2 regions of the Ruminococcus sporogenes genome follow, and region 2 is predicted to be linked to the other one. Evidence: predicted binding sites of a transcription regulator. Region 2 holds the regulator's gene; the other holds the start of a gene.
What was found. The regulator HrcA, encoded in region 2, represses chaperone genes, less so after heat shock. The targets are predictions, from matches to a motif close to TGTTAGCACTCNNNNNNNNNGAGTGCTAACA.
Positions count from the first base shown of each region.

Region 1: the regulator HrcA is predicted to act here: its motif matches at 2,098-2,128, upstream of ACYQ0N_RS11785 (co-chaperone GroES).

Region 1 is NZ_BAAHOA010000003.1:323,496-331,737, reverse strand. It holds gene ACYQ0N_RS11795 (MFS transporter) at 1-36, shown strand, start outside; gene groL (chaperonin GroEL) at 114-1,742, opposite strand; gene ACYQ0N_RS11785 (co-chaperone GroES) at 1,782-2,066, opposite strand; gene ACYQ0N_RS11780 (response regulator transcription factor) at 2,388-3,092, shown strand; gene ACYQ0N_RS11775 (sensor histidine kinase) at 3,161-4,537, shown strand; gene ACYQ0N_RS11770 (S1C family serine protease) at 4,556-5,893, shown strand; gene ACYQ0N_RS11765 (glycoside hydrolase family 43 protein) at 5,912-7,387, shown strand; gene ACYQ0N_RS11760 (tRNA1(Val) (adenine(37)-N6)-methyltransferase) at 7,501-8,223, shown strand; gene rsmI (16S rRNA (cytidine(1402)-2'-O)-methyltransferase) at 8,225-8,242, shown strand, end outside.
Region 2 is NZ_BAAHOA010000001.1:264,568-272,809, forward strand. It holds gene dnaJ (molecular chaperone DnaJ) at 1-12, opposite strand, end outside; gene dnaK (molecular chaperone DnaK) at 193-2,028, opposite strand; gene grpE (nucleotide exchange factor GrpE) at 2,059-2,616, opposite strand; gene hrcA (heat-inducible transcriptional repressor HrcA) at 2,609-3,649, opposite strand; gene ACYQ0N_RS01425 (biotin--[acetyl-CoA-carboxylase] ligase) at 3,820-4,794, opposite strand; gene ACYQ0N_RS01430 (manganese efflux pump) at 4,922-5,557, shown strand; gene ACYQ0N_RS01435 (YfhO family protein) at 5,683-8,242, shown strand, end outside.

The sequences.
Region 1 (8,242 bases), on a different contig from region 2:
GGCGTGAAAAAAAGCAGGGAGATAGAAAATCTATAAGAAAAATCCCCGTAAGCTTATTTAAGCAACGGGGATTAATTTTTATATATTTATTGAATTTTATAAGAATGTGTTTATTAATAACCCATTCCCATTCCGCCCTGAGGCATTGCGGGAGCAGGCTCCGGAGCAGGAATATCGGCTACCAGGCTTTCAGTTGTCAGTACCATTGCTGCAACGGAAGCCGCGTTCTGGAGTGCGGAACGTGTAACCTTTGTAGGATCAACGATTCCCGCCTGAATCATATCCACATAGGTTTCATTATAAGCGTCGAAACCGTAGCCTACTTTACCTGAGCGCTTAATTGTATCAATTATAACGCTGCCCTCAAGACCTGCGTTAAGAGCGATCTGGCGAACCGGTTCTTCAAGAGCTCTGAGTATGATCTGCGCGCCGGTTTTTTCGTCGCCGTCAAGGGAAGGAAGCATTTCTTCAACAGCAGGAATCGCATTGATGAGAGAAGTGCCGCCGCCTGCAACGATACCTTCTTCAACGGCAGCCTTTGTAGCTGCAAGAGCGTCCTCTATTCTAAGCTTCTTTTCCTTCATTTCAATTTCAGTAGCGGCGCCGACCTTTATAACGGCAACGCCTCCTGCAAGCTTGGCAAGTCTTTCCTGAAGCTTTTCCTTGTCAAAGTCAGACGTTGTTGTTTCAATCTGAGATTTGATCTGTGAAACTCTGCTCTTGATCGCGTCAGCGTCGCCCATACCGTCTACAATGATAGTATTTTCCTTCTGGATAACTACCTGTCTTGCGCGGCCAAGCTGTTCAACTGTAGTTTCCTTAAGCTCAAGGCCGAGCTCTTCAGAAATAACCTCGCCGCCTGTCAGGATGGCAATATCCTTAAGCATTTCCTTACGTCTGTCGCCGAAACCTGGAGCTTTAACGGCAGCGCACTTGAAAGTGCCCCTAAGATTATTGAGTATAAGCGTTGTGAGCGCTTCGCCCTCGATATCCTCTGCAATGATAACAAGCTTCTTGCCCGACTGAACAAGCTGTTCAAGAAGAGGAAGGATTTCCTGAATCGAGGAGATCTTCTTATCTGTAATAAGAACATATGGATCGTCGTAAACAGCTTCCATTTTTTCGGTATCCGTTACCATGTATGGTGAAATATAGCCTCTGTCAAACTGCATTCCTTCTACAACCTCGCTGTAAGTTTCAGCAGTTTTGCTTTCTTCAATTGTTATAACGCCTTCCGCCGTAACCTTTTCCATTGCGTCGGCAATCAGCTTTCCGACTGTTTCGTCTGCTGAAGAAACGGTTGCGACTCTGGCGATGTCGTCGCTACCCTCAACCTTTTTAGAATTTGCGATAACAGTTCCGACTGCCGTTTCAACAGCCTTTGCCATACCCTTTTTAACTATCATCGGGTTTGCGCCGGCCGCGATATTCTTCATACCCTCGCGAATCATTGCCTGTGCGAGAAGAGTAGCTGTGGTCGTACCGTCTCCTGCCGCGTCGTTAGTCTTAGTTGCAACTTCCTTGAGCATCTGAGCGCCCATATTTTCGAACGCGTCCTCAAGCTCGATTTCCTTAGCTATTGTTACGCCGTCGTTAGTAATCAGCGGAGCGCCGAATTTTTTATCGAGAACAACGTTTCTTCCCTTAGGACCAAGCGTTATTTTAACAGTATCGGCAAGCTTGTCAATGCCTGTCTGAAGGGATTTTCTTGCTTCTTCTCCGTATTTAATATCCTTTGCCATAAATATCAGACTCCTTTTTTATAATATGATTTATTCCGATTATTCAACTATTGCCAAAACTTCAGACTGACGGAGGATTGTATATTCAACATCGTCAACCTTGACTTCTGTTCCGGCATATTTGCTGAGCAGAACCTTGTCGCCTACTTTAAGATACATATCTATCTTTTCGCCGTCAACCATTCCGCCGGGACCAACGGCGACAACTTCTGCGATCTGCGGCTTTTCCTTTGAAGCCGAAGCAAGAATAAGACCGCTTTTTGTGGTTTCTTCCGCTTCTGTCATTTTAATGACAATTCTGTCTGCCAATGGCTTGATATTCATATTTATTCCTCCTGAAAAAAATTATTGATTTGGTTAGCACTCAAACTCCTTGAGTGCTAATTACTATTTTACCAACTTTTTATGAAAAATCAAGTATGTTTTGAATATAATTACAATTTTTGTATCTATGCACAAATATATGTCAGATTTAAAATCTAAACTGTGCAAAATTAATATTGGCGAAACAAATTTTTCTGAAAAAATTTCTTAAGGGTATTTACAAACTGTCGAATATTTGATATTATTAAATGTATATAGAATAAATTTTATTTTTTTTATTTTTCTGAGCGTTTTTTAGCTTAGATATGGGGGAGGTATGTTATGCCGCTTGAAAAGGTTTTAATAGTTGATGATGATAAGAACATATGCGATTTATTGAGAGTTTATCTTGAAAAGGAAGGCTACAGCACTATAATCTCAAACGAAGGCAACGAGGCGATGGTAAAATTCAATTCGCTAAATCCGGATATTGTTCTGCTTGATATAATGCTGCCGGGCATGGACGGATGGCAGATATGCAAGGAGATAAGAAAAGCGTCCGATACGCCTATAATTATGCTGACCGCAAAAAGTGAAATCTTCGATAAGGTTCTGGGGCTTGAGCTGGGCGCCGACGATTATATAGTCAAGCCGTTTGATACAAAAGAGGTTCTCGCAAGGATCAAGGCTGTTGCCAGACGTTCCGGGAAGCTTCCTAAGCCTGTTGAGATGCAGGAGGTTCATTATGATAAGCTTTCGATTAATCTGACGAGGTATGTGCTTAAGGCGGGCGGAAAGGTAATTGACGCTCCGCCTAAGGAAATCGAGCTTTTATTTTATCTTGCTTCCAATCCTAACAGAGTTTTTACAAGAGATCAGCTTCTTGACGAAATCTGGGGATTTGATTATTACGGAGATTCCAGAACTATTGACGTTCATATCAAGCGCTTGAGAGGAAAGCTTTGCGGAATTTCCAAGCAATGGGATCTTACGACTGTATGGGGAGTCGGATATAAATTTGAATTAAACGAAATTAAGGAATCGTAATGCTGAAAATTGATCGTTGCATGATTTACATTTTAATTGCCGGCTAATGCCGGCTGAACGGAGATAATATGACCAAAAATCTTCTTCGGCATTATTTTTTCATAATCGGCATAATATTTTTCTGTGTTCTTTTTACGGGTCTTGTTTTAATTTTTCAGAGCTATTTGTCGTTAAAGGACACCGTTTTGCACAATTCGGAAAATTCGGTGAAGCTTATACTTGATGATTTTGAAAATGAAGTAAACAAAAATAATGAATTAAACGGCAGTATGCTTGAAATTTATAGCAAGAATCTAAATATGGATATATATATTTATGATAAACATGGAGATTTAATTATTTCTAATTCTTGCAATAAAGAATATTATCAGCATTCTGACTGGAAATTCGGCGACGCTATCCAATACGATATAAACCCTGTTACAAATGTTTCATATATGGAAAAATTTGAGGTGGAATTTGAACCATTTGAGGTTTATGTAGCCTGCGTAATGCCATACGGTATAATATCAGAGCATACTGACAAAACTGTAAATATTCTATTGCTGTTATTATTGGTTCTTACGGCGGTATTTTCTGTTACTCTTTGTATTTATAATTACCATAAGTATAAATATGTGCTTCAGATAGAAAAGAACTGCGGCTCCGGTTATGTGGGAGAATATGCGGAAATAGCGCTTCCCAAAAAGGTGCTGCCGCAGTATGAGCCGCTTCTTAAGGCAATCAGGGCTCTTCAGGAAAGACTTAATTACAGCGATAAGCATATGGTTGAATTTGTTTCGAATATATCTCATGAGCTTAAAACGCCGCTTACTGTTATCAAGGGCTTTCTCGGAGCAGTGCTCGACGGAACGATAGACGCGGAACACAGATATAAATATCTTGTTAAGGTGCTTAATGAAACCAACAGAATGCAGCAGATTATTAAAAATATGCTGAATACGTCTAATATAGAAGCGGGAAAAATCACGCTTAAAATTGAACAATTCAACATAATAGAGGTTTTAGCGGAAATAATATTTATGTTTGAAAAAAGAATTGAAGAAAAGCATATTAATATTATAAGCATAAGCTATCCTGAAATACTGGTCAGCGGAGACAGGATACTTTTGCACCAGGTATTCTATAATTTATTTGAAAACGCCGTAAAATTTGTCGATTATAATGGTATGATTACCATCGCTATAGATTATTGCGACGGAAATATTCATTTTTTTATAAACAACAGCGGCAGCGGAATACCGAAAAAGGATCTCGCACATGTTTTTGACCGTTTTTTTAAATCAGATTATTCGAGAAGCGATAATCCCGACGGAGTAGGTTTAGGATTATCTATAGTAAGAAAATTTGTCAATCAGCATCACGGCAATATAACGATAAGCAGCGAAGAGGGAAGATTCACGGAATTTATGCTGACATTTCCGAGAGACTTTATCGCTGAATAAGGAGGTTTCTGTACCGATATGGATGAAAAGGAAGATTTATTCAGCAGTGAAAGCGGTGAAAAGGAAAGAGAGGAGATATCAGAGATTAAATATTCGGACAATTTTCAGAATGCCGAGATAACCGGAAATGAAAACGCCGGAAAACAGAAACGGTCAAACGTATTAATAGTTGTCCTGCTTTTACTTATTTTTGCGGTTATTTCTGCTCTGACAGTTTATTGTATTTATTCAGATGTCCGTCAGGGCAGCATAATCTATAACAAGGCTTATAATAATATTAATACCGATATCGAGCTTGAGACTCAGAATAAGCCCGAAGCCTCAAAGGACTCTGATTACCGTGATGAAAACGGAAAATATACTACCGAGGGGCTTGCGGAATTTATAAGGCCTCAGATAGTGGAGATTTATACTTACAGCAGCTCTAATCCTGATATTATGATAGGAAGCGGTTCAGGAATTATAATAACTCAAGACGGTTATATCGTTACAAATACTCATGTGCTTGAAGGCTCTCAGTATTCATTGCTTGATGAATCGGAGCTTGAGAAGCCGGACAGTTTTATTGTAAACACATATAATGATAAGCAGTTTGAAGCGGAAATAGTCGGCCGCGACGCTAAAACAGATATAGCGGTAATTAAGATAAAGGCTGATAATCTGCCTGCCGCCGAACTTGGCGATTCCGATGAAACGGTGCTTGGAGAGAGAGTTGCGGCAATCGGAAACCCTGCCGGGCTGACAGGTTCAATTACCGACGGTATAGTTTCCGGTCTTAACAGGAAAATCAAAGCGGATTCAACCGGATTTGAAATGGACTGTATACAGACTAACGCCGCAATAAGCCCAGGAAATTCCGGAGGCGCCTTGGTTAATATGTACGGTCAGGTCATAGGCATAACTTCTTCTAAATATGTAAGCTCAAGCTATGAAGGTCTCGGCTTTGCAATAACTATTAACGAGGCCAAGCCTGTTATAGAAGAGCTTATTTCTCAGGGTTATGTAAGCGGCAGAATAAAAATAGGAATAACATTCTATTCGATGGATAATGAATATACGCTTTCGGTTTTTAAGGAAAAATACGGCAGAAAGCTTCCTGAAAAGCTAAACGGATTGTGGGTGACCGATATCAGCGAGGATTGCGACGTGTCCAATACGGAGCTAAAGACAGATGATTTTATTCTATCAATTAACGGCGTAGAGGTTCATAATTACGACGAGCTAAGTCTTATCCTTGAAGGCAAGAAAGCCGGAGATGTTTTAAAAGCAAAATGCGCCAGAATAGACGATGAGCTCAAAATCACATATTTTGACATAGAATTCAAGATAATGGAAGATACTTCAGGAAATTATTAAATTGTACGGGGGACGTTTATGAGATATAAAAATCCGGTATTAAAGGGATTTTGTCCTGATCCCAGCGTATGCTATGCAAACGGAAGGTATTATATGGTATGCAGCAGCTTTCAGTATTTTCCGGGAGTGCCTCTTTTCGAAAGCAGCGATCTTGTGAACTGGAATCAGATCGGACATGTGCTTACCCGCAAAGATCAGGTTATGCTGGATAAAATAAACAGCAGCGGAGGCGTTTTCGCTCCGACTATAAGATTTGACGGCAAAAGATTCTATATGGTAACTACAAACGATACTACCCGCCAGAATTTTTATGTATATACGGAAGATATTTACGGAGAATGGTCCGATCCTGTTTTCGTCGATCAGGGAGGTATTGATCCGTCCTTGTATTTTGAGGACGGCAGGACGTATTTTATGAGCAACGGGACAGACAGTCTTGGCAGAAGCGGAGTTATTCAGTGCGAGATAAATATAACTGACGGAAAAAAGCTTACTGAAAGCAAATGCATTTGGCAAGGCTCCGGCGGAAGGTATCTTGAAAGTCCGCATATGTATAAAATAAACGACTATTATTATCTTATGGCGGCCGAGGGCGGAACTGAATACGGTCACATGATTACCTATGCGAGGGGACGGTCGGTCTGGGGAGATTTTGAAAATTATCCTCATAATCCTGTACTTACAAACAGAAATAAGGCTCCTTTTATAATTCAGGGAATTGGTCACGGAGATCTTGTTCAGGATAAACACGGAGATTGGCATATACTTAGTCTTGGTTTCAGACAATCAGGTATGTGGATGCCGTATCATCATCTGGGCAGGGAAGTATTTCTTACGCCGGTATGCTTTGACGGGCAGGGATGGTTTTCCGCCGGAGCGGACGGGACAACCGACGAAGGCTATGAGATATACGGTGAATTTGAGCAAAATGAAAAGAATCTTTATACCTTTGAAAATACGCAATGGAATATTGACTGGTGTTACCTGAGACATCCGAAGGACAGCAGCTATGAGCTTTATGATGATAAAGCTGTTTTGCACGGCTCTGATATCACATTGAGCGATATAGATTCTCCTACATTTATAGGACTTCGTCAGCGCGATTTCTGCGGAGAGATTTGCTGCAAAGTCAGAATTGATTCCGGTGAAGCGGGTATCGCCTTATATATGAACGAATTGGAGCATTACGATATTGCGTTAAGAAAAATCGGAGAAGATATTGAAATACTGCTCAGATTGAATATAGGCGGAATAAAGCATATACAGGAAACGGTTAGTCTGAATCAGACTGAAGCGGAGCTTATTATTCGAATGGATAATATGAATTACAGCTTTTTTGTCAAATACGATGGCGCTGATCGCTTTCTTGGAAGCGCTCAGACCAAATATTTATCCAGCGAGGTTTCCGGCGGATTTACCGGTGTCATAATCGGATTGTATGCGGCAGGCGGCAATACGGCTGTGTTTACGGATTTCAGGTGTGAATATAAATAACGAAAAGGACGCGTTTTCAGCGTCCTTTTTACGGGATTTTACATTAAATGTTGAAATCTGATCCGTTTTATGTTATATTAATAAAAGTATTTTTATAAAGGATTGTTTATTAGATGAAATTTGAAAAGCTGTCGGAAAAGCTAAGTATTTGTGTAAGCGAAGAGCATGGATTCGGTACGGACGCATTTCTTCTGACTCATTTTTGCGAATATAAAGCTAACGATACTGCCTGCGATCTTGGAACCGGGTGCGGCATAATTCCAATGATAATGCAGAGAGTAAAACCTCCTAAGGTAATCTTTGCGCTGGACATTCAGAAAAAAGCCGTTGAACAGTTAAAAATGAGCATTGAAAAAAGCGGCGTGGAAACAATAGTACCTGTTAACGCTGATTTAAAGGAGCTTTGGGAAGGAGCGCCTCTGGGAAAATGCAGCCTTGTGACATGTAATCCGCCGTATAAAGCGGCGGATTCAGGTATCGAAAGCGAGCTTGACGCTCATAGAATTGCCCGTCATGAGATTATGTGCAATATTTATGATGTTTGCCGTGCGGCGTCCAGGTTGCTTAAGTTCGGCGGACGTCTTTGTCTTTGCAACCGTCCCGAAAGACTTTGCGATGTGATAGACGCCATGAAAAAAAATGATATGGAGCCTAAAAGACTGCGGTTTGTGAGTAAAAACCCTCAAAGCGCGCCGTGGCTTTTTCTAATAGAGGGGAAAAAAGGCTCGAAACCGTATCTAAAAGTGCTTCCGCAGCTTTATGTATGGACTGAAAACGGATACACTGACGAGATGCAAAAAATTTATTCATTCGGACTTGAAGAGGGGGCTGAATAAAATGACCGGTACGCTTTAC
Region 2 (8,242 bases):
TTCATCAGCCATTCTGACCACACCTTTCCGGCCTTCTTAAAAGCCCATGGGTAAATTCTTATCATGATACGACCGAAACCGTATCAGTATTGCCGGAATACCAGCCATAATCCGGCGTTAGTTAATGTCCTCAATATACAGCTTTCGGGCGGACATTTTTTATCCGCCCTGAAAGTATTTGTTTCAATAAATTTATGCTTCTGTATAATCAGCGTCAACTACTCCGTCGTCGCCTGAATTGTTTTCTGCCGCAGCGCCTGCCGCCTGCTGGGCAGCCGCCTGTTCTTCAGGACTTGCATTCTGATAAACCTTTGCGGCAAGTTCACCGAACGCCTTCTGGAGCTCCTCTGTCTTTGCCTTTATATCGGCGGTGTCGCTGCCCTTCAGGGCTTCCTTAAGCGCTTCGCACTTAGCTTCTATAGGCGCCTTTTCTTCGGAAGTAACCTTGTCGCCGAAATCCTTAAGCGCCTTTTCGCACTGGAATACATAATTTTCAGCGTTGTTCTTCGTATCTACTTCTTCTCTCTTCTTTTTATCTTCCTCGGCGAACATTTCGGCGTCTCTGACAGCCTTGTCAATATCGTCCTTAGACATGTTTGTAGAAGAGGTAATAGTAATGTTCTGCTCTTTTCCGGTACCCTTATCCTTAGCCGAAACATGAACGATACCGTTTGCGTCAATATCAAAAGTAACCTCGATCTGCGGGATTCCCCTCGGAGCCGGAGCTATACCGTCAAGACGGAAGGTACCTAAAAGCTTATTGTCCTTTGCGAATTCACGTTCGCCCTGCAGTACGTTAATGTCAACAGCGGTCTGGTTATCTGCATAGGTTGAGAAAACCTGAGTCTGCTTTGTAGGAATAGTCGTATTTCTCTTGATCATAGGAGTACTTACGCCGCCTGCCGTTTCGATTCCGAGTGTAAGCGGTGTAACGTCCAGAAGAAGAAGCCCCTCTTTAACGTCGCCTCCGAGAACGCCGCCCTGATAAGCCGCGCCGAGAGCTACGCATTCGTCAGGATTTATTCCCTTAAACGGTTCCTTGCCCATATAATTCTTAACAGCGTCCTGTACAGCCGGAATTCTTGAAGAACCGCCGACCATAAGAACCTTATGCAGCTCGCTGGCTGATAGTCCGCTGTCAGAGAGAGCCTGCTTTACCGGTCCCATTGTAGCCTGAACAAGATCAGCGGTCAGCTCATTGAATTTAGCCTGCGTCAAAGTCAGGTCAAGATGCTTTGGACCTGTTGCGTCGGCTGTAATAAACGGTAGATTAATCTGTGAGGTAGGAGTAGACGAAAGCTCTATTTTAGCCTTTTCTGCCGCTTCCTTCAATCTCTGCATAGCCATTTTATCGTTTGAAAGATCTATTCCCTCAGCCTTCTTAAATTCTGAGGTCATCCAATCTATAATTCTCTGGTCGAAATCGTCGCCGCCGAGGTGGTTGTTTCCGGCAGTTGCAAGTACTTCCGTTACGCCGTCTCCCATTTCAATGATAGATACGTCGAATGTACCGCCGCCGAGGTCGTAAACCATTATCTTCTGATCCTCTTCCTTGTCTATTCCATAGGAAAGAGCCGCTGCGGTAGGCTCGTTAATAATTCTCTTAACGGTAAGACCGGCAATCTGACCGGCGTCTTTAGTAGCCTGACGCTGGGAGTCCGTAAAATATGCGGGAACGGTTATAACGGCCTCCGTTACTTTTTCGCCAAGATAAGCCTCGGCGTCAGATTTAAGCTTCTGAAGTATCATAGCCGAAATTTCCTGAGGCGTGTATGATTTGCCGTCAATATCAACCTTATGGTCAGAACCCATATGGCGTTTGATTGAGATGACTGTTTTTTCCGGGTTTGTTACAGCCTGACGCTTTGCTACCTGACCTATAAGTCTTTCACCTGTTTTTGAGAACGCTACTACCGACGGAGTAGTTCTTGCACCTTCGGAATTAGGGATTACAACGGCGTTTCCGCCTTCCATTACAGCTACGCATGAATTTGTAGTGCCTAAGTCAATACCTATAATTTTTCCCATAATAAATCTTCCTTTCTGTATACCCTTTAATCAGTTTGCAACCGCCACAACCGCATGACGGATAACCTTGTCGTTAAGCATGTAGCCCTTTTGGAAAACCTCGCATACTATGTTGTCGCCGAAGTTTTCGTCCTCTGTCTGTTTGATAGCGTTGTGAAGATTAGGATTGAATTCATTCCCAAGCGCCTCCATTTCCTTAACTCCTATTTTATCAAGAGATTCTATAAACTGATTATAGATCATTTTCATGCCGTTTTTAAAGGATTCGTCCGTACATTCGGCTTCAATGGCTCTTTCAAAGCTGTCAAGCACCGGCAGAAATTCCGCCACGCATTTTATTGTCGAATCGCTGAATATCTCAAGCTTTTCCTTTGACGTGCGCTTTCTGTAGTTGTCGTATTCAGCGCAAAGACGTAGATATTTGTCGTCGCATTCGCCGAGCTTTTTTTCATTTTCCTCGATTTTTTCCTTAAGCTCTTCTATTTCCTGTTTCATTTTTTCGGCGTCTCCGGAGCCGACCGGTATATCTATTTCCATATCCTTAGCCGGTTCCTTTTTATTTTTATCCTTATGCTTTTCTTCACTCATCTTCGTCTTCCTTTCCGTCGGTTTCCGTATCCTCTGAAATAAGATCGGAAATTTTCTGTGTAAAATATTCTATATAAGGTATTATCTTTGCGTAATCAAGTCTCATTGGACCTATAACGCCGAGAGCTCCGGCTGTTTTGTCGCCCTTCTGATAATTGGACACTATCATGCTTGAATTGCCTATTACAAATCCGTCACTTTCCTGGCTGAACATAACGTGTATTCCGTTGAATGATTCATTAAGCAAACTTTCAAGTTCCTCATGATGGTCCATAAACTTTACAATTTCCATTGTGTTAAGCTCGTCGCAGGAAAGAAGGTTTTTTGTTCCGCTAACCGTCAGTTCCTTATGGAGAAGATCTTTTGAAAGCTCGTATATTCCCTCAACCAGAGGGGACAGCGTCAGCATGTAGGTTCCGAGCGCTTCGACAAGCTTTGCAAGCATTTCGTCAGAAAGCTCTGAAACTGAAACCCCCATAAGATTTTCTTCAATGTAATTCGTCAGAAACTCAAGCTGTTCATTTGTAAGATCAAATTCAAGCCTGCATGCCTTGTTTTTAATGCTTCCGTTGGAGGTTATCAATAAAATGACATATAGTCTTTTTCCGGTGGGTATTATTTCCACCTTAGAAATCACTGAAAACTTAGGAGCGGAATTTGCGGCGACCGCCGCGCATTTTGTAAGCTCTGCAAGAGCAGTCGTAGCGCTTTCGATTATCAGTTCCTCGGTCAAAGCGCCCTTTTCCTCAAGCATGCAGTCCAGACGCCTTTTTTCGTCCTCCGGGAGCGAATTGCATTTCATTATTTTGTCGATATAAAGCCTGTAGCCGCTGAACGTTGGGATACGGCCTGCCGACGTATGCGGCTGTTCAAGATATCCCATCTGTTCCAACACTGCCATATCGTTTCTTACTGTTGCAGCAGAAACTGTAATATCCGGAAGTGATGCTATCGCTTTTGAACCTACCGGTTCTCCCGTCATAACATACTCGTCAATGACAGCGGCTAATATTTTAAGCTTTCTGTCATCCACTACTCCTTCCTCCTTTACTGCTGGCAGATGTTATTTATGAGTGTTAGCACTCAACGTCTATGAGTGCTAAATATAATTTATCACTATTATAGACGAAAGTCAAGAGAATTATTCATTTTTGTATAGTTAAACAAAACGCGGCTTAAAACAAGTATGTTTTATGAGCATTTTTACCTTTGCCTTATAATTCTTGCTTCTCCAGAATGAAGGGTTTCCTCATTGCCGTTGTCATATCTTACAATCAGACCGGCATTGTCGCTTATTCCTATTGCAGTCGCCATGCGTTCTGAATTGAATTTTGACACTGCAATCCGTTTTCCTAAAATAAACGAGCGTCTGCGGTATTCATTAAGAAAATTACGTTTTTCCATATTGGACATATATAAATCAATATTTTTAAGTATTTCTGCTATAAGACGGCATCTGTCGGGGATATTTCCGGTTTCGTCCTCGATTGAAGTGGCTATTTCTGAAAGCTGCTGCGAAAACGAATTTTTGACGCTTTTTAAATTTATACCGATTCCTGCAACCGCATAATCAAGTCTGCCGTTTTCAAAATTGAGCGACGCTTCCGTCAAAATGCCGCATATTTTTTTTTCTCCGAGAAAAAGATCGTTTACCCATTTTATCTTAACGTCCGTAGAGCAAACGCGGTCAATCGCTTCTGCCGTTGCTACGGCAATGCATGAGGTTATAAGCTGGCTTGATTCCATGTCTGTTTGCGGACGCAGCACTACGCTCATATAAATACTTCCGCCTGACGGCGAGTAGAAGCTTCTTCCCATTCTTCCCTTTCCGGCAGTTTGAGTTTCTGCTGTTACGAGAGCGCCGTTCTCCGCGCCGGAGGCGGCGAGGTATTTTGCATAATTATTGGTTGAATCTATTGAATCGAAAATAAAAATTTTTCGGTTATCTCCTTTAGGAAGATATTTTCTTATAACGGTTTCATTTAATACGGAAACGCTTGAATTCAGAAAATATCCTCTGTTTGGGACTGCCTTTATATCAAATCCTTCCGCCTGAAGAGCCTTGACTGATTTCCATACCGCGTTTCTCGAAACTCCGAGCTTTTCAGCAAGCTCTCCTCCTGAAAGGTGATCTTTACAGTCGAGCAGAGCTAAAAGTACGTTATTCTTAGTTGTCATATAAAAATCTCCGTTTCTTGTTTTTGCGCGCTTTAAGTAATGCGCACCGATTTGTTTTTTCCGCATACATTAATATAGCACAAAAAAATAAGAATAACAAGTATGTCATAAAATGAAAGGAGCGGCAATGGACGTACATAGTTTAATACAGGATCTGATGCTTGTATCAGCCGTTTCGGTAGACGCGCTGATAGCGGCCTTTTCTTACGGAGCCGGAAGGATCAGGATTCCGGCGTATTCCGCGTTTATTATAAGCTTTATATGCTCGCTTATTCTAACTGCTTCAATAATACTTTCCTCTCTTCTCGGAGGAATGATACCCGATAGGCTTTGCAGTGCGGCGGGCGCGGGGCTGCTTACCGTTATGGGGACCGTTTCGCTTTTTCAGAATATGCTTAAAAACGCCCTTCGCAAGCGTCAGGGGGAGGGAGGGCTGAAATTTAGTTTTTTCAATATAGACTTTGTAATTTGCGTTTATCTCGACGAAACTAAAGCGGACTGCGACAGTTCCAAAACGCTGTCCGCTAAGGAGGCGGTAACACTGGCTTTAGCCCTTTCGGCAGACTCCCTTGCAAGCGGCTTCGGAGCCGGACTTGGCGGCGCCAATATAATAAGAATAGCCCTGATAAGCCTTGCTGTGGGATTGGCTTCTATTGTGGCAGGCAGTTTTTTCGGTCAGAAGGCGGCCTGCAAAAAGCCGCGTCTTTCGTGGCTTTCCGGCGCTATACTTATAATACTGGGACTTTTTAAATATATTTATTAAGTAATAGTTCTTTATTTTGTTAAAATTCGATCTAAACTATTGTAAAATCGGCAGAAATATTGTATAATGTTAATTGCTTATGAAATCGGCGCAGATATGCCGAAATAAAATTCAGGAGGATAAAAATGTCTGATTCATCAGAGATGAGGCTTCGGGCGCAGAAGTCGGAAAGCGGCAGATTCAAGGGTTTTCTTATTTTTCTGCGCGACTGGGCTTTCAGAAACAAAATTTATTTTATCGCATTTTTTATACCGGTCGTAATAATGTACGCCGCATACGTTATATTTAGAGTTTATCCTTTCGGCGATCAGTCGGTTCTGGTGCTTGATTTAAACGGTCAGTATGTATATTATTTTGAAGCCCTGAGAGACGCCTTTTGGAGCGGCGACAAAAGTATTTTATATAATTGGTCCAGAAATCTCTCCGGAGGATTCGCAGGCGTCATAGGATATTATCTCGCAAGTCCCTTCACTCTTATAGTTATGCTTCTGCCAAGGACTATGCTTTTGGGCAGCCTTATGATAATGCAGCTTGTTAAGCTCGGGTCTGCGGCGGTTACCTTCTGTTATTTTATGCAGAAGTCAAAAAAGCTTTCTCCGCTGCATTCTCTGGTGTTTTCATCACTTTATTCCCTCTGCGCTTATGCGGTTATACAGCTTATTGATCCTATGTGGATAGACGGATTGATTTTTCTTCCCCTTATAATTCTCGGTGTGGAATATCTCGTTGATGACGGAAGAAAAATAAATTTTATTATTCCGCTTGCCATAATGCTTGTAGCCAACTTTTATATCGGATATATGATATGTATTTTTACGTTTTTGTATTATCTGTATTACACTATATTCGGATGCGCCAATGCAGGCAAAAAAAATCGCCTATATGAAATCTGGCAGTCGTTTCTGAGGTTTGCTCTGTCCGCAGTTGTAGCGCTTGCATGTGCAGCGTTTATGCTTTTGCCCGTTTATAATGCTTTAAAGCTTGGTAAATTTGATTTTACCCAGCCTGATTTCAGTTATGCCACTCAGTTTTCGCCGCTGGATTTCTTCCCGCAGCTTATGGCGGCTCAGTATGATTCCGTTAACGTACAGGGGCTTCCGGAAATTTACTGCGGTCTTCTTACAGTTGTTCTTGTTCCGCTTTTCTTTTTGAACAAGGAAATAAAAACTTTAAAAAAGGCAGGCTATGCGCTGCTTGCGGGCGTTCTGTTCTTCTGTATGTATATAAGACCTGTAGATATGGTTTGGCATGGCTTCCAGATGCCTAACTGGCTTCCGTTCAGGTATTCGTTTACGTTTTCGTTTGTGCTGCTCTGTATGGCGGCAGAGACCTTTAAAAGCTTAAAGGGTATAAAGCTTACGGCTATAGGCGGTACCCTTGCCGGAATAACAGCTTTTCTGCTGATAACCGAATCGAGAAATATAGAGCATATAGCTTCGAGGGATATTTGGATATGTATCGCGCTGTCGGCGGTTTACTGCGCTTTCATTTTCATAGCAAGAAAAAAGGAAAAGGCGCTTGCGGTTGCAGTGCCTGTAATGATACTTGCCGTGTCCGGAGGCGAGCTTTTGTATAACTGCGTCGACACGTTAAAAGCCGAGGACAAGGAAATAAGTTATTCCGAACGTTCCACATGGTATAATTTTATCGACAACGGAAGAGAGGTTACTCAGAAGCTTTATGATTATGACGATAGCTTCTACCGTGCGGAAAAAACCTTTCACAGAATGATTAACGACAACGCGGCTTTAGGACTCAGAGGCGTCAGTCATTCAAGCTCTGTAATGAACGCTAAGCTTCTTAAATTCCTGGAGGCGATGGGATATTCCACAAGTACGTACTATTCAAGATACGACGGAGCTACCCCTATAACGGATTCCCTGCTTGGCATAAAATATGCAATGGACAGAAATAATAAGGCTGACGTTGGAACTGAAAACTATAAGCGGTTGGTTAATTCAGCATATAATCAGGTGTTTTCCTATGAGTATACTGATGAAAGCGATAAGGAAAGAATAATTGATGTTTATGAAAATCCATATGCTCTTTCAATCGGATATATGGCGGACGAATCAATAACGAATATTCAAAGGTTCGGAAATGATAATACTTTCAACAGCCAGAATATATTGCTCAGTACCTTATCAGGAAATACGGATATTGATCTGACGACCGGACAGTTCAATTCATTCAATGAATATTTTAAGAGGATAGAAGTCAATCCGGAAGATTTTGTTCTTAATAATGTAACGACTTCTCCTTACGGAAATCAGACGATGTATACGGCGGCTGAAAGCGGCGATCCTACTGTGGATATGTTTATAACGGTACCGTCTGATAAGCCTATTTATATATTTTTTAAGACTGAAAATCAGAAAGCTGTAAACTTGTGGTTAAGTCAAACACAGGATGAAAACGGAATGTATACAGATCATGAATTTGTCGGCACCTATTTTGAAAATCATGATTATCATACTCTTGAGCTTGGAACCTTCGAGCCCGGATCCGTTATAAATCTACGTATGACTGTAGCAAATGAGTATACAATAGTAAAGGACTTTTTCTTTTATGAATTTGACGAGGAGCTTTTCGCCGATTCTATAAATACCTTGAAGCAGAATCAGTGGAATATTACAGAGGCCGGCGGCCGACGGATTGAAGGAACAATTACAGCCGGCGAAGGTC